Regions from separate parts of the Paenibacillus sp. FSL R10-2734 genome, predicted to be linked through region 2. Evidence: a T-box and tRNA genes for the amino acid it is inferred to sense, from the RefSeq annotation. Region 2 holds a T-box; the other holds one or more tRNA genes.
The links. A T-box is a leader RNA that pairs with one kind of tRNA and senses whether it is charged. The one in region 2 lies ahead of pheS (phenylalanine--tRNA ligase subunit alpha), so its partner is inferred to be a tRNA-Phe.

Region 1: it encodes a tRNA-Phe, which carries the amino acid that the T-box ahead of pheS (phenylalanine--tRNA ligase subunit alpha) is inferred to sense. The anticodon was not compared.

Annotation. Positions count from the first base shown of each region.
Region 1 covers NZ_CP150170.1:1,539,649-1,545,934, reverse strand. Annotated here, with positions in the region: gene NSS67_RS06970 (ABC transporter ATP-binding protein) at 1-1,267, opposite strand, end outside; gene NSS67_RS06965 (BMP family ABC transporter substrate-binding protein) at 1,370-2,509, opposite strand; gene NSS67_RS06960 (helix-turn-helix domain-containing protein) at 2,837-3,586, shown strand; tRNA gene NSS67_RS06955 (tRNA-Leu) at 3,746-3,824, opposite strand; tRNA gene NSS67_RS06950 (tRNA-Cys) at 3,839-3,912, opposite strand; tRNA gene NSS67_RS06945 (tRNA-Gly) at 3,924-3,998, opposite strand; tRNA gene NSS67_RS06940 (tRNA-Gln) at 4,005-4,079, opposite strand; tRNA gene NSS67_RS06935 (tRNA-His) at 4,099-4,174, opposite strand; tRNA gene NSS67_RS06930 (tRNA-His) at 4,220-4,295, opposite strand; tRNA gene NSS67_RS06925 (tRNA-Trp) at 4,319-4,392, opposite strand; tRNA gene NSS67_RS06920 (tRNA-Tyr) at 4,398-4,483, opposite strand; tRNA gene NSS67_RS06915 (tRNA-Thr) at 4,489-4,564, opposite strand; tRNA gene NSS67_RS06910 (tRNA-Phe) at 4,591-4,666, opposite strand; tRNA gene NSS67_RS06905 (tRNA-Asp) at 4,677-4,754, opposite strand; tRNA gene NSS67_RS06900 (tRNA-Met) at 4,781-4,857, opposite strand; tRNA gene NSS67_RS06895 (tRNA-Val) at 4,875-4,950, opposite strand; tRNA gene NSS67_RS06890 (tRNA-Glu) at 5,006-5,080, opposite strand; tRNA gene NSS67_RS06885 (tRNA-Ser) at 5,099-5,191, opposite strand; tRNA gene NSS67_RS06880 (tRNA-Asn) at 5,195-5,270, opposite strand; rRNA gene NSS67_RS06875 (23S ribosomal RNA) at 5,331-6,286, opposite strand, start outside.
Region 2 covers NZ_CP150170.1:5,880,482-5,886,767, forward strand. Annotated here, with positions in the region: gene NSS67_RS25545 (hypothetical protein) at 1-978, opposite strand, end outside; gene pheT (phenylalanine--tRNA ligase subunit beta) at 1,178-3,622, opposite strand; gene pheS (phenylalanine--tRNA ligase subunit alpha) at 3,967-5,001, opposite strand; T-box leader at 5,062-5,346, opposite strand; gene NSS67_RS25560 (hypothetical protein) at 5,616-6,286, shown strand, end outside.

The sequences.
Region 1 (6,286 bases), 3.0 Mb from region 2:
CAGTAGAACACTCCCTAGCTACAACTACCTTCTGCATGTTACCACCTGACAACATGCCGATCGGCTGAGAAGGCCCCGAACAGCGGACTTTGAATTCCTCTACAAGTGATACTGCTAGCTTGGCAATTCGTGATCCATTTAAAAAAGGACCTTTATTCATAGCTTTTGTACGATACTGAGTGGACAGCAGATTATCCGCTATGCTCGCATCACTGGCTATCCCTTGATGCATCCGATCCTCTGGGATATAGGAAACGCCTAGCTTACGAATATCCAAAATATCCGATTCACGAATATCCTTTCCCTTCACTAGCACTGAGCCCTGGCTTGAAACACCTCTTAAGCTCCCTGTAAGCGCCTCAATGAGCTGTGTCTGCCCGTTACCTTCTACACCAGCAATCCCAACGATCTGTCCCCCACGTACCGCAAAGTTGATATCTGATAGCAACGCTTTGCCGTGTGCATCATTTACGCCTAGGCCCTGTACAGTGAGTACCGGCTCGCCAATAGACAGAATCTCCTTGTCATATTTCAACACGACGTCTCGGCCCACCATGAGTCGTGAGATTTCTTGCTCCGTGACATCCTTCGTTTGGAAGACACCTTCACTACGTCCACTACGCATAATCGTAATTCTGTCGCAGATTGCTTTAACTTCTTTCAACTTGTGTGAAATAAAAACTATCGTATGACCCTGCTCTCTTAATTGTTTAAGCTCTCGGAACAATTCCTCTGTTTCCTGGGGGGTCAACACTGCGGTCGGCTCATCCAGAACGAGGATTTTTGCTCCACGCAGCAGCGCCTTCAGAATCTCAACCTTTTGCTTCATACCAACCGTGAGATCCTCCACTTTTGCTTTTGGATCCACTGCTAGATTGTATTTCTTCGCAGTCTCTTCGGTCATGCGGACAGCTTCTGCATAATTGATGCCAACACCTTTACGAGGCTCCATACCCAGCACCATGTTCTCTGCCACCGTAAAAGAAGGTACCAGCATAAAATGCTGGTGAACCATACCGATCCCTCTATCAATGGCATCCTGAGCCGATTGCAGCTTTACTTTTTCACCCTTGATATAGATTTCGCCCTCACTAGGCTCTTCCATGCCGAACATGATCTTCATTAAAGTAGATTTACCAGCGCCGTTCTCGCCCGCAATCGCATGGATTTCTCCCTCACTTAAAGAAAAATGCACGTCTTTATTTGCAACGACGCCATTGGGATACACCTTGGTAATTCCCCGCATTTCCAGCAGAGCTTTGTTCATAGGTCTCAACGCCTTTCAACTTGGAGGTCTGCAAAAATATACAGCTGGAATTCTTCTAATAGAAGAATCTCCAACTGTAGGTTTATCACTATATACCTATACTTAAGGCTTAACAGCGTTACGAATGGCTTCTACTTCTGAGGTTTCCATTCCCATCGCGTTATCTACTGTAATTTCTTTGTTAATCAGCTTTTGCTTCACTTCTTCGACTTTGGCCTGAAGATCTGCTGGGAATACATTCTTATAGATATCATTCTCCGCAATGCCCACACCATCATCTACAAAGCTCAACACATCACGTTTACCCATCTCAAGTGTACCATCTTGTAATCTCTTCACGGCACCCAGAATAGCACTATCAATCTTTTTAATAGAAGAAGTAACGATCAAGTTTGCTTTTTCGCTATCTGTTTCGTTAAGCAACATCGCCTGATCGGAATCTACACCGATAGCATATTTCTTCTTCTCCTTAGCTGCGTCAAAGATCCCAAGACCTGTACCGCCAGCCACGTTAAAAATAACATCCACACCGGAGTTATATTGAATCAGCGAAAGCTCCTTACCTTTAGCCGGGTTAACGAAATCACCAGCATACGATACTGCTACCTTCACATCAGGATCAACATATTGAGCGCCCTGAATATAACCTACCAAGAAAGCGTTAATTCCTGGAATGTCCATGCCGCCTACAAAACCGATCACATTCTCAGGATTAGCACTTGCCATATCCGATTGTGTAGCCAGCGCTGCTACAGCACCTGCCAAAAAAGATACTTCATTTGTCGCATAAGACATGTTGTACATATTCTCTGGCGCTTCATCTATATCGGTATCATAGTTAATGAATTTTTTGTCTGGATATAGTTCAGCTGTTGCATTAAACATTTCCGTAATTTCCGATCCGCCAGAAATAATGACATCCCAATCCTCAGCGGCGATATCGTTGAATGTAGGCTCCCATTTCGTTTTATCGACACCCATTTCTACAACCTTTGTTTCTGCACCCAGTTCGTCCTTAACCTTTTGCAAACCGCTATTCGCAGAGTCAAAAAATGATTTGTCTCCAAGTGTTCCTGGAATCAGTAGTACGACCTTGAGTTTATCCCCTGAACCTGTTTCTCCACCATCAGCCGCATTTGATCCTGCATTCGAGGAAGCTCCATTACTCGACGTATTATTTCCACAAGCTGTGACCATTACCATTACTACTAGTAACAACAAAGAAAGAACTTTCTTTTTCATAATTCTATTCCACCCCTATTTGTAGTTGGTTAGTAATTTGAGAGGTTCTCCTTCTTAGTCCGTTGTATATTTCACGATTTAGATGGAAACTCTCATATTGCAGTTACATTGTTAAAAATTTAATGATTTTAACGAATACACTCGAAAATAGAGACAAAATTATCATTTTTACAAATAATCCGACTAATTTCCGAACGAGATGTCCAGTCAGGTTGCTAATCTTCGGATTTCTTGATACGATCATATCAAATATTAATGAAAAAAATTATATGATTTCGGTCATAATTTTGTGCGATTCGGCTAAAACATAAATATTGGAGGCTCATCATGGATCGTGTTCTATATATTGTAAATGCAGCACATGAGGTTAATACCTATATTCCACCACACCAGCATGAATGCTATGAACTAGTCTATTATTTAAACGGATTAGGAACTACCAATGTAGGTTCGCGAAGTTATCATTTTCGTTCATCATCATTCGCGCTTGTACCACCCAATCATAAACATGACGAGAACCATCGGGAGGATGCTACTGTTCTATTTGTAGGCTTCCATTCAAATCACCCAAATATGGAGAATTTGCAAGGCGTATATGAAGATGATAGAGACCAGACTGTTCTGCAAATCTTGCTTCGAATGAAAGCAGAGTTTACGCGCAAACAAGATGGATTCTCTGAACTATTAAACCTGCAAATGAGTGAAATTACTGTTCATCTGATTCGGCTACTTAGCGCCTCTGGTTTTCAATCTCCAACGGAAGACAGAGTACAATATGTTCTAAACTATATGAATGAGCATTACCGCCATAAACTATCGGTCGCAACACTCTCTGAAATGTCCGGATATAGCTATGATCGTTTCCGCCATTTATTTAAAGAACGTTTCGGCTCTTCACCTCTGCGCTATCTACTATTGAAGCGTCTGGATTATGCGAAGTCTCTCTTGCAGCATACCCAAATGCATATCTCTGAAGTATCCGCAGCTGCAGGGTTTGTGAACGACGCCCAATTCTGCAATATGTTTAAACGAGAGATAGGTCTCACCCCACGGGGCTTCCGCCTAAACAATCAATAAACCTCCATTCCATACAATCAATAAACCTCCATTCCATATAAAAAAGCCGTTGAATAGAGATCTCCTCTAATTCAACGGCTTATGAATGAAAGTCCAAAGGCATAAAGAAAAAAGGTTTGTAACGTCGCTTGTATAAGCAACTTTACAAACCTTTTGATATACCGGCGAGAGGACTCGAACCTCCACGGTTTCCCTCTCGATTTTGAGTCGAGCGCGTCTGCCATTCCGCCACGCCGGCACATATAAACTAAATGGAGGCGCCACCCAGATTTGAACTGGGGATAAAGCTTTTGCAGAGCTTTGCCTTACCACTTGGCTATGGCGCCATATAAAAATTTGGAGCGGACGACGGGAATCGAACCCGCGACCCTCGCCTTGGCAAGGCGATGCTCTACCGCTGAGCCACGTCCGCATAAAATGGCTGGGGATATAGGATTTGAACCTATGCATGACGGAGTCAAAGTCCGTTGCCTTACCGCTTGGCTAATCCCCAATAACATTTTTAAGTAAAATGGGGCGACTGATGGGTCTCGAACCCACGAATGCCGGAACCACAATCCGGTGCGTTAACCCCTTCGCCACAGTCGCCATATGATACTGAATTTAGTTGTCACTCTTCTTTGTTAAAGTAAATGGGGCGACCGATGGGTCTCGAACCCACGAATGCCGGAACCACAATCCGGTGCGTTAACCCCTTCGCCACGATCGCCATATTAAACTTTAGAAAGAATTTGGCAGGGGCAGCAGGAATTGAACCCACACCAACGGTTTTGGAGACCGTTGTTCTACCTTTAAACTATGCCCCTAAAACTGGTGGGGGATGATGGATTCGAACCACCGAACACGTACGTGAGCAGATTTACAGTCTGATGCGTTTGGCCACTTCGCTAATCCCCCAAGGATGGTGCCGGCGAGAGGACTTGAACCCCCAACCTACTGATTACAAGTCAGTTGCTCTACCAATTGAGCTACACCGGCAGGCACTCATTCTTTTATAAAAATCATGGTGGCTCGAGACGGATTCGAACCGCCGACACGAGGATTTTCAGTCCTCTGCTCTACCGACTGAGCTATCGAGCCAAGGTAAAAATGGCGGAACCGACGAGATTCGAACTCGCGATCTCCTGCGTGACAGGCAGGCATGTTAGGCCAACTACACCACGGTTCCAAAAGATATAATTGCTTGATGAAAATTGGTTGCGGGGGCAGGATTTGAACCTGCGGCCTTCGGGTTATGAGCCCGACGAGCTACCGGGCTGCTCCACCCCGCGTCGTTATTAAATAAATATGGTGGAGGCTGAGGGGATCGAACCCCCGACCCTCTGCTTGTAAGGCAGATGCTCTCCCAGCTGAGCTAAGCCTCCGTAAAGAACAATTGTTATTGTACCAAAGTCCACTATGTAAAATCAAGTGAAAATTTGGTGACCCGTATGGGATTCGAACCCATGTTACCTCCGTGAAAGGGAGGTGTCTTAACCCCTTGACCAACGGGCCATACTAATTAAAAATTTGTGGCGGAGAGAGAGGGATTCGAACCCTCGAGACGCTTGTGGCGCCTACACGATTTCCAATCGTGCTCCTTCGGCCAAACTCGGACACCTCTCCATATGGCTCCCCGAACAGGACTCGAACCTGTGACAACTCGATTAACAGTCGAGTGCTCTACCAACTGAGCTATCAGGGAATATTCATACCAGGCTTGATGCCTGAAAACTGAATCCGAAACAAATCTGCGTTTTAAATATTGGATAAGCCCTCGACCGATTAGTATTGGTCAGCTCCATGCATTACTGCACTTCCACCTCCAACCTATCTACCTCGTCGTCTTCAAGGGGTCTTACTAATTGGGAAATCTCATCTTGAGGGGGGCTTCACGCTTAGATGCTTTCAGCGCTTATCCCGTCCGTACGTAGCTACCCAGCCATGCTTCTGGCGAAACAACTGGTGCACCAGCGGTACGTCCATCCCGGTCCTCTCGTACTAAGGACAGCTCCTCTCAAATTTCCTGCGCCCACGACAGATAGGGACCGAACTGTCTCACGACGTTCTGAACCCAGCTCGCGTACCGCTTTAATGGGCGAACAGCCCAACCCTTGGGACCTACTTCAGCCCCAGGATGCGATGAGCCGACATCGAGGTGCCAAACCTCCCCGTCGATGTGGACTCTTGGGGGAGATAAGCCTGTTATCCCCAGGGTAGCTTTTATCCGTTGAGCGATGGCCCTTCCATGCGGTACCACCGGATCACTAAGTCCGACTTTCGTCCCTGCTCGACTTGTAGGTCTCGCAGTCAAGCTCCCTTATGCCTTTGCACTCTTCGAATGATTTCCAACCATTCTGAGGGAACCTTGGAACGCCTCCGTTACTCTTTAGGAGGCGACCGCCCCAGTCAAACTGCCCGCCTGACACGGTCCCCGTACCGGATTACGGTACTAGGTTAGAACCTAGATACGATCAGGGTGGTATCCCAACGGCGCCTCCACCGAAGCTTGCGCTCCGATTTCTACGGCTCCCACCTATCCTGTACAGATCGTACCCAAATTCAATATCAAGCTGCAGTAAAGCTCCATGGGGTCTTTCCGTCTTGTCGCGGGTAACCTGCATCTTCACAGGTATTAAAATTTCACCGGATCTCTCGTTGAGACAGCGCCCAAGTCGTTACGCCATTCGTGCGGGTCAGAATTTACCTGACAAGGAATTT
Region 2 (6,286 bases):
TTGTCCTGTTCCACCACGAAGTTCAGCCAGTTGTTTCTCCAGCTCTTGAATGCTTTGCTTATGTCTATGTTCCTGAGTACCTTGCGACTGTCGAAGTTCCTTATTCTTAGCAAGCTCCCGTTGTAAAGCTTCCCGCTCTTCAGCCAGTTCCTTGCCTAGCTTCGTTGTCGTATTCTCAAGCTCCTTACCCAGTGTCAACCTAGTCTCCTCAAGTTCCTTACCTAATGTTGATTTGGTTTCCTCAAGCTGTTTCTCCAGCGTTGACCTAGTCTCGGTTAACTCAAGCTCCAGAGCAGACAAAGTATCTGTCTTCTCCTTAGTAAGCGCCTCCCGGATGTTCTCCAGCTCTTGCAAATGAGCAGACTTCTGCTCTTCCAGCTGCTGCAGACGGATGGCTTCTGCATTTGCCAGTTCCTTCCGATGACTCTCTCGAATAGCTGCTGCTTCAGACTCGTAGCTTGTCCGCAGCGCTTTGAGCTCCAACTCACGCTCATTCAGCTCTTCTTCCAGCTTCTGTCGCGCGGCTTCAGCAGCTTGTACTGCCTCCTGAATCTGATTTGCATGTACCTTGCGCTCGTTCTCCTGGATCTCCTGATGTCGCTTACGTTCTTCTTCAACCGCAGCAATCAGTCGCCCAGCCTCTTCTTTGGCCGCCGCTTCAAGGCGTTCATATTCTTCTTGTCGCTCCCGCTGAACCTCCAGCAAGCGAGATACTTCCAATCGCAGTTCACTGCGTTCACCTGTCATCATGTTGAGTTCATTTTTAAAATCCTGAACCTGAATAGCCTGCTCCGCCATATGTACTGCTGCAAGCACCGCTATACGCGGCGTATCCAGTCTGTTGTGTGATTTAGAAATCGTGCGCATATGTTCGTCAACATAACGGGCCACTTGTTTCATATATTCAGTGCTGCTTCCGACGAGTTTATAGGAAGTTCCGTATATCTCCACGGCGACACGTGTCCGGTCCATAGCCACAGTTGTGCCCTCCTTTGTATGTGTGCGGATTCTAAGCTAGTCTTACTGTTTCTATTGTAGCTTTTTTCTTAAGCATTTGGCAAAATCCCTTGTATTCAATAGATTCTCGCTGATATCCTCCGCATTTCACTCTACCCAGAAAAAGCCGCAGCGAATCTCAGTTTCTAAATGGATTCGATGCGGCTTTACACAATTCCTGCTATTTTCTTAATTCTGCACCAAAAGTTTGTTGAAGGGACGATAATAGCTTATCATGCACTTCTCCAACCTCTTCATCTGTCAATGTATGTTCACCGTGACGATACAACAGTGAGATCGCAATACTCTTCTTTCCACTCTCTAATTTGCCACCAGTGTACACGTCAAATACTTGTACGGACTGCAGCAAAGTTCCTCCGTTCGCACGGATGGAAGCTAGTAGATCGCCCGCAGGTACAGCTGAATCCACAACCACGGCAATATCCCGTTCCATTCCTGGGAAACGTGGAAGCTCGTTATATTGCAGACGGCTTTGCGTGTTATCATACAGTGGCTGTAATAGAATCTCAGCTACATAAGTATCCACTAGATCAAGCTTTCTTTGCAGATCCGGATGGAGCTGGCCCATGGTGCCAATCTTCACACGACCTTCGTCCCCAAGTAAATATACCGACGCGGAACGTCCAGGATGATACCCTTCTGGACCATCTCCCTCGTAGATTATTTTATCTGTAAGACCCAAATGAGCAAACACCGATTCCAGTGCACCCTTCAAATCAAAGAAATCAACAGGCTGTGCAGAAACGTTCCATTGCTTCACTGTTAGGCTACCGCTAAGCAACAATCCCAGCACTGGCAGTTCACGCGGCTGACGAGTCAACTGCTCTTCATCTGTGAAGAAGACATTGCCGATCTCAAACAACGCTAGATCGCTTTGACGACGGTTGGTATTGTAGCTAGCAATATCCAAAAGTTGCGGCAGCAGGCTAGTACGCAGTACGCTGCGTTCTTCACTCATTGGCATAGCCAACTTAACCGCTTGTGAGCCTTCTGATAACTCAGGGAACATTTTGCTTTGTTCCGGCTGGATGAAAGAGTACCCCATCACTTCCTGGTAACCGCCATGCGACATCAGGCGACGCAGTTCACGACGAAGCGATTGCTTATGCGTTAATGCTCCTGGCGTTGTAATTCCTTCAATCAAAGTCGTTGGAATATTGTCATACCCGTACAGTCGAGCAATTTCTTCAATAAGGTCAACATCGTAGCTGATATCGCCGCGTCTAGTTGGCACCTGAACTTCAATCAGCCCTTGTGCGGTATCCCCGCATTTGAATTGTAGACGACCAAACAATGTCTTCACTTCCAGCAAGGACAGATCTGTTCCGAGATACCTGTTAAGCTTCTCCAAGGACAAAGTCAGGACCTTCTCTGGAACTGCGACGGTTCCTGCTTGCACAATTCCTTCATGTACAGATCCACCAGCATAACGAGCAATAAGTACTGCTGCGCGGTTCAATGCAGGGATAACTGCGTTAGGATCCACTTCTTTCTCGAAACGAAGGGATGCTTCCGAGCGAAGTCCCAGTTGACGTGAGGTTTTACGAACGGTTCCTCCATCAAACTTAGCGGATTCCAGAACGAGATTTACCGTCTCAGCAGTAACTTCCGTATCCAGGCCTCCCATCACTCCAGCCAGACCTACTGCTTTAGCTCCATCAGCGATAACGAGCATTTGCGGCTCTAGCTTCCGCTCTTGACCGTCAAGTGTAGTCAGGACTTCGCCTTCATGGGCAAGACGAACGCCGAGTTCTCCACCTTCAATTTTATCTGCATCAAAAGCATGCAGCGGCTGTCCATATTCGAGCATCACGTAGTTAGTGATATCCACGATGTTGTTAATTGGACGAATGCCAGCCGCCATCAGACGATTCTGAATCCACAGCGGTGATGCTGCAGGTTTAACGCCTGAAATATAACGAACTGCATAATGACTGCAGTGTTCTTCATTCTCAATCTTTACGGAAATGGATTGAGCAGCTGCGCCGCTTATCTCAATCAATTCGCTCGCTGGATCAGGCAATTTGATCTGGCGTCCAAGAATCGCGCTGACTTCATAAGCTGCACCAATCATGCTTAGACAATCTGAACGGTTCGGGGTCAGATCGAATTCCAGAATTTCATCATTTAGACCTAGCACCTTCGAAATATCTTGACCGATCTCCGTGCCTTCAGGAAGCACAAGAATTCCTTCTTGTTGCTCTTTAGGAAGCAATTTATCATTGAGTCCTAATTCTTTAGCCGAGCAAATCATCCCTTGTGATAATACCCCGCGTAGCTTCGCTTTTTTGATGTCCAGTCCTGGCAGCTTAGCGCCAACAAGAGCTACAGGAACAATCTGCCCCGCATCCACATTTTTTGCGCCACAGACGATTTGCAAATCCTCACCTTGGCCTGCATCCACGATACATACATTAAGCTTATCAGCATCAGGATGTTTTTCTTTCGATTTCACATAGCCAGTTACGATGCCGGAAATCCCTTTATTGCGGCGCTCTACTCCGTCAATCTCAATGCCGGCAGCGGTAATCTTCTCCGCTAGCTTCTCGGCGGTTACTCCTTCAATCGATGTATAATCAGCCAACCATCCGGTTGATACTTTCATGTCCGCTCACTTCCTTTATGTTTCAGATGTATTTATCTACTTGCCGTTCGATCAGCTTCCTGAGGGAGTAGTACAAATTAGGATTACTCGATCAAAGCTTCATACCCGTCCTATTTGGAGCAGTCACTACGAAAAATATTGGACTTCCGATCGCTGTTATCCTCAGATTTCCTGATTCAAACCGCTTCTCGCGGTAGAAATCCGAGGATAAAGGCGAACGCTGACGCTTCTACAGTTCCAAAAATTTTCTCCGTTCCTTCTATAAATAGTCTTTTATTAAGCAAGATCAGCAACCCAATTGCTACTTACTCCCTAACCCGTAAGCCAGCTCGCCCACCAAAAATCTAAACGCCCTTGAACTGCTTTACAAAACTCATATCGTTGTTATAGAAATGACGGATGTCATCGATGCCGTATTTAAGCATTGCAATCCGCTCAACACCCATTCCAAAAGCAAAACCGCTATATTCAGCTGGATCATAACCACCCATTTTCAGAACATTTGGATGCACCATGCCCGCGCCAAGGATTTCTAACCATCCGCTTTGCTTACACAGTCTGCAGCCATCGCCGCCACACTTGAAGCAGCTTACGTCAACTTCAACGCTTGGCTCCGTGAATGGGAAGAAGCTCGGACGAAGACGAATACCTGTATTCGCTCCAAACATCTCCTGCACGAATTGATTCAGCGTACCCTTCAGATCACTCATCCGAATGTTGCGTCCGATAACTAAGCCTTCGATTTGATGGAACTGGAAGGAATGCGTTGCATCGTCATCATCACGACGGAACACTTTACCCGGGCAGATGATTTTAACTGGAACTTCACCGTTCATAGCCTGCATAGTACGAATTTGTACCGGAGACGTTTGAGTACGCATGAGCAGATCATCCGTCAAATAGAAGGAATCCTGCATATCACGAGCCGGGTGATTTTTAGGCAGATTTAATGCTTCAAAGTTATAATAATCGGTCTCCACTTCCGGACCTTCAGCCACACGGTAACCCATACCAATGAAAATATCCTCGATTTCCTGAACCACTCTGCTAAGCGGGTGAATGCCCCCTTGCTGCATGCGGCGACCAGGTAGCGTTACGTCTACTTTTTCAGCCTGCAGACGTTGCTGGGTCTCCTGCTGTTGAAAAGCCTCTTGCTTCGCTCCAATAATCTCCTCAATAGCACTGCGAACCTGATTCGCTACTTGCCCGATAACCGGACGCTCCTCAGCACTAAGTCCTCCCATACCACGTAGAACTTCTGTAAGCTCGCCTTTTTTACCGAGATACTTCACTCTTAGGTCATTTAGAACCTGTGGATCCACAACCTCCTGCAACTTAGCCAGCGCCTCAACCTTCAATGCTTCCAACTTCTCTTTCATGGCCGTGTACAGCCCCCTTCAATCATGGTCTAGTTCAACAAAAAAAGGCCTTTCCTCCCGGTAAGGGACGAAAAGACCGTGGTACCACCCTTGTTAGACAAGCAATCTATTCCCTTAAGAGCTTCATTCCCTCTTTTGGCTAGACAGATACCTATCTCACTTTATACAGAAATAACGGTCTGCGACCGGTTTCCCCTACTCATCCTTACAAGGCAATCTTAAGGAATTCAAGGAACTGCTCCGGAGTGAACTTCGACAGCTCTGTTTCCTAGAAACGCTCTCAATCAACGGCGTCTCCTCCCTGTAAGTCAGGCACTGTGTACTCTTCTCCATCACTGCATTTCACAATTCAATCTAATTGTCAGGTATCTCTTTTATACAAGAGATATGTCTATTTATTATATGCAAAATCTGTCGTTTTGACAAGCTCAAGCATAATTAGGGCAATTTTTATCTGGCTTTAAGCTGGCTTTAAGGTTCAGAGCCGTTTTGGGGACTTTTTTTCAGCTAACGTTCAGCGGAGCTTGATAATTTCCATTATTAAGAAGGCATGGTTGTACATAATCTCAAACCACCTTCATAGAACAAGGACTTTCATACTGGGAGGGAATTACATGCATGCACGAAGAACAAAAGTTGCTGTGATCATGCTTAGCGCAGCCGTTCTGAGTCAAGCTACATCGTACGGAGCGTACGCAGCATCAACGAATACTACATCCACCAAAACAGCAACTACCACCACGGTGTCCACTCTGGATAAACTCGGCTCGATAGCTTTGAAGAGTAGCTTTAGCGTGAAGCTGAGCGATGTTGGCTTTTTGACTCAGGATGGCGGCAATATTCTTACATACACACTCAGCTACTACAATGGAAGCGGCAGCAGTATCAATCTTGTGGACTATCTCTCTAAGGTAACTACTGCCGGAGGAACAGTTATCCAAGGAAGCCCAGTTACGAGCAGTGCAACCATCAAATCCATCCCCTCCAAAAGCAGTCAGTCTGTAACCTATTACGTAAATGTCGGTAAATCCACTTCTCTTAAAGGCATTAAAATTTCATTATTCGGTTGGGATTTCAGCAGTAGCAACGATTATCAAAAGAAATTGGGGACCTTCACCCTTCCAGCAGCTTTTTCACAAGCGGTTGCTAGAGGCCAGAGTAAAAAGATCACCCTAAATAATCTCCCTGTAACAACCAAAGCGGAAAGTCTGCAAATTTACAAATATAACGGTAAGGTATATGCCAAAGTAGGCGTGAGCTTAACCAATCAAGGTACCAAAGTGCT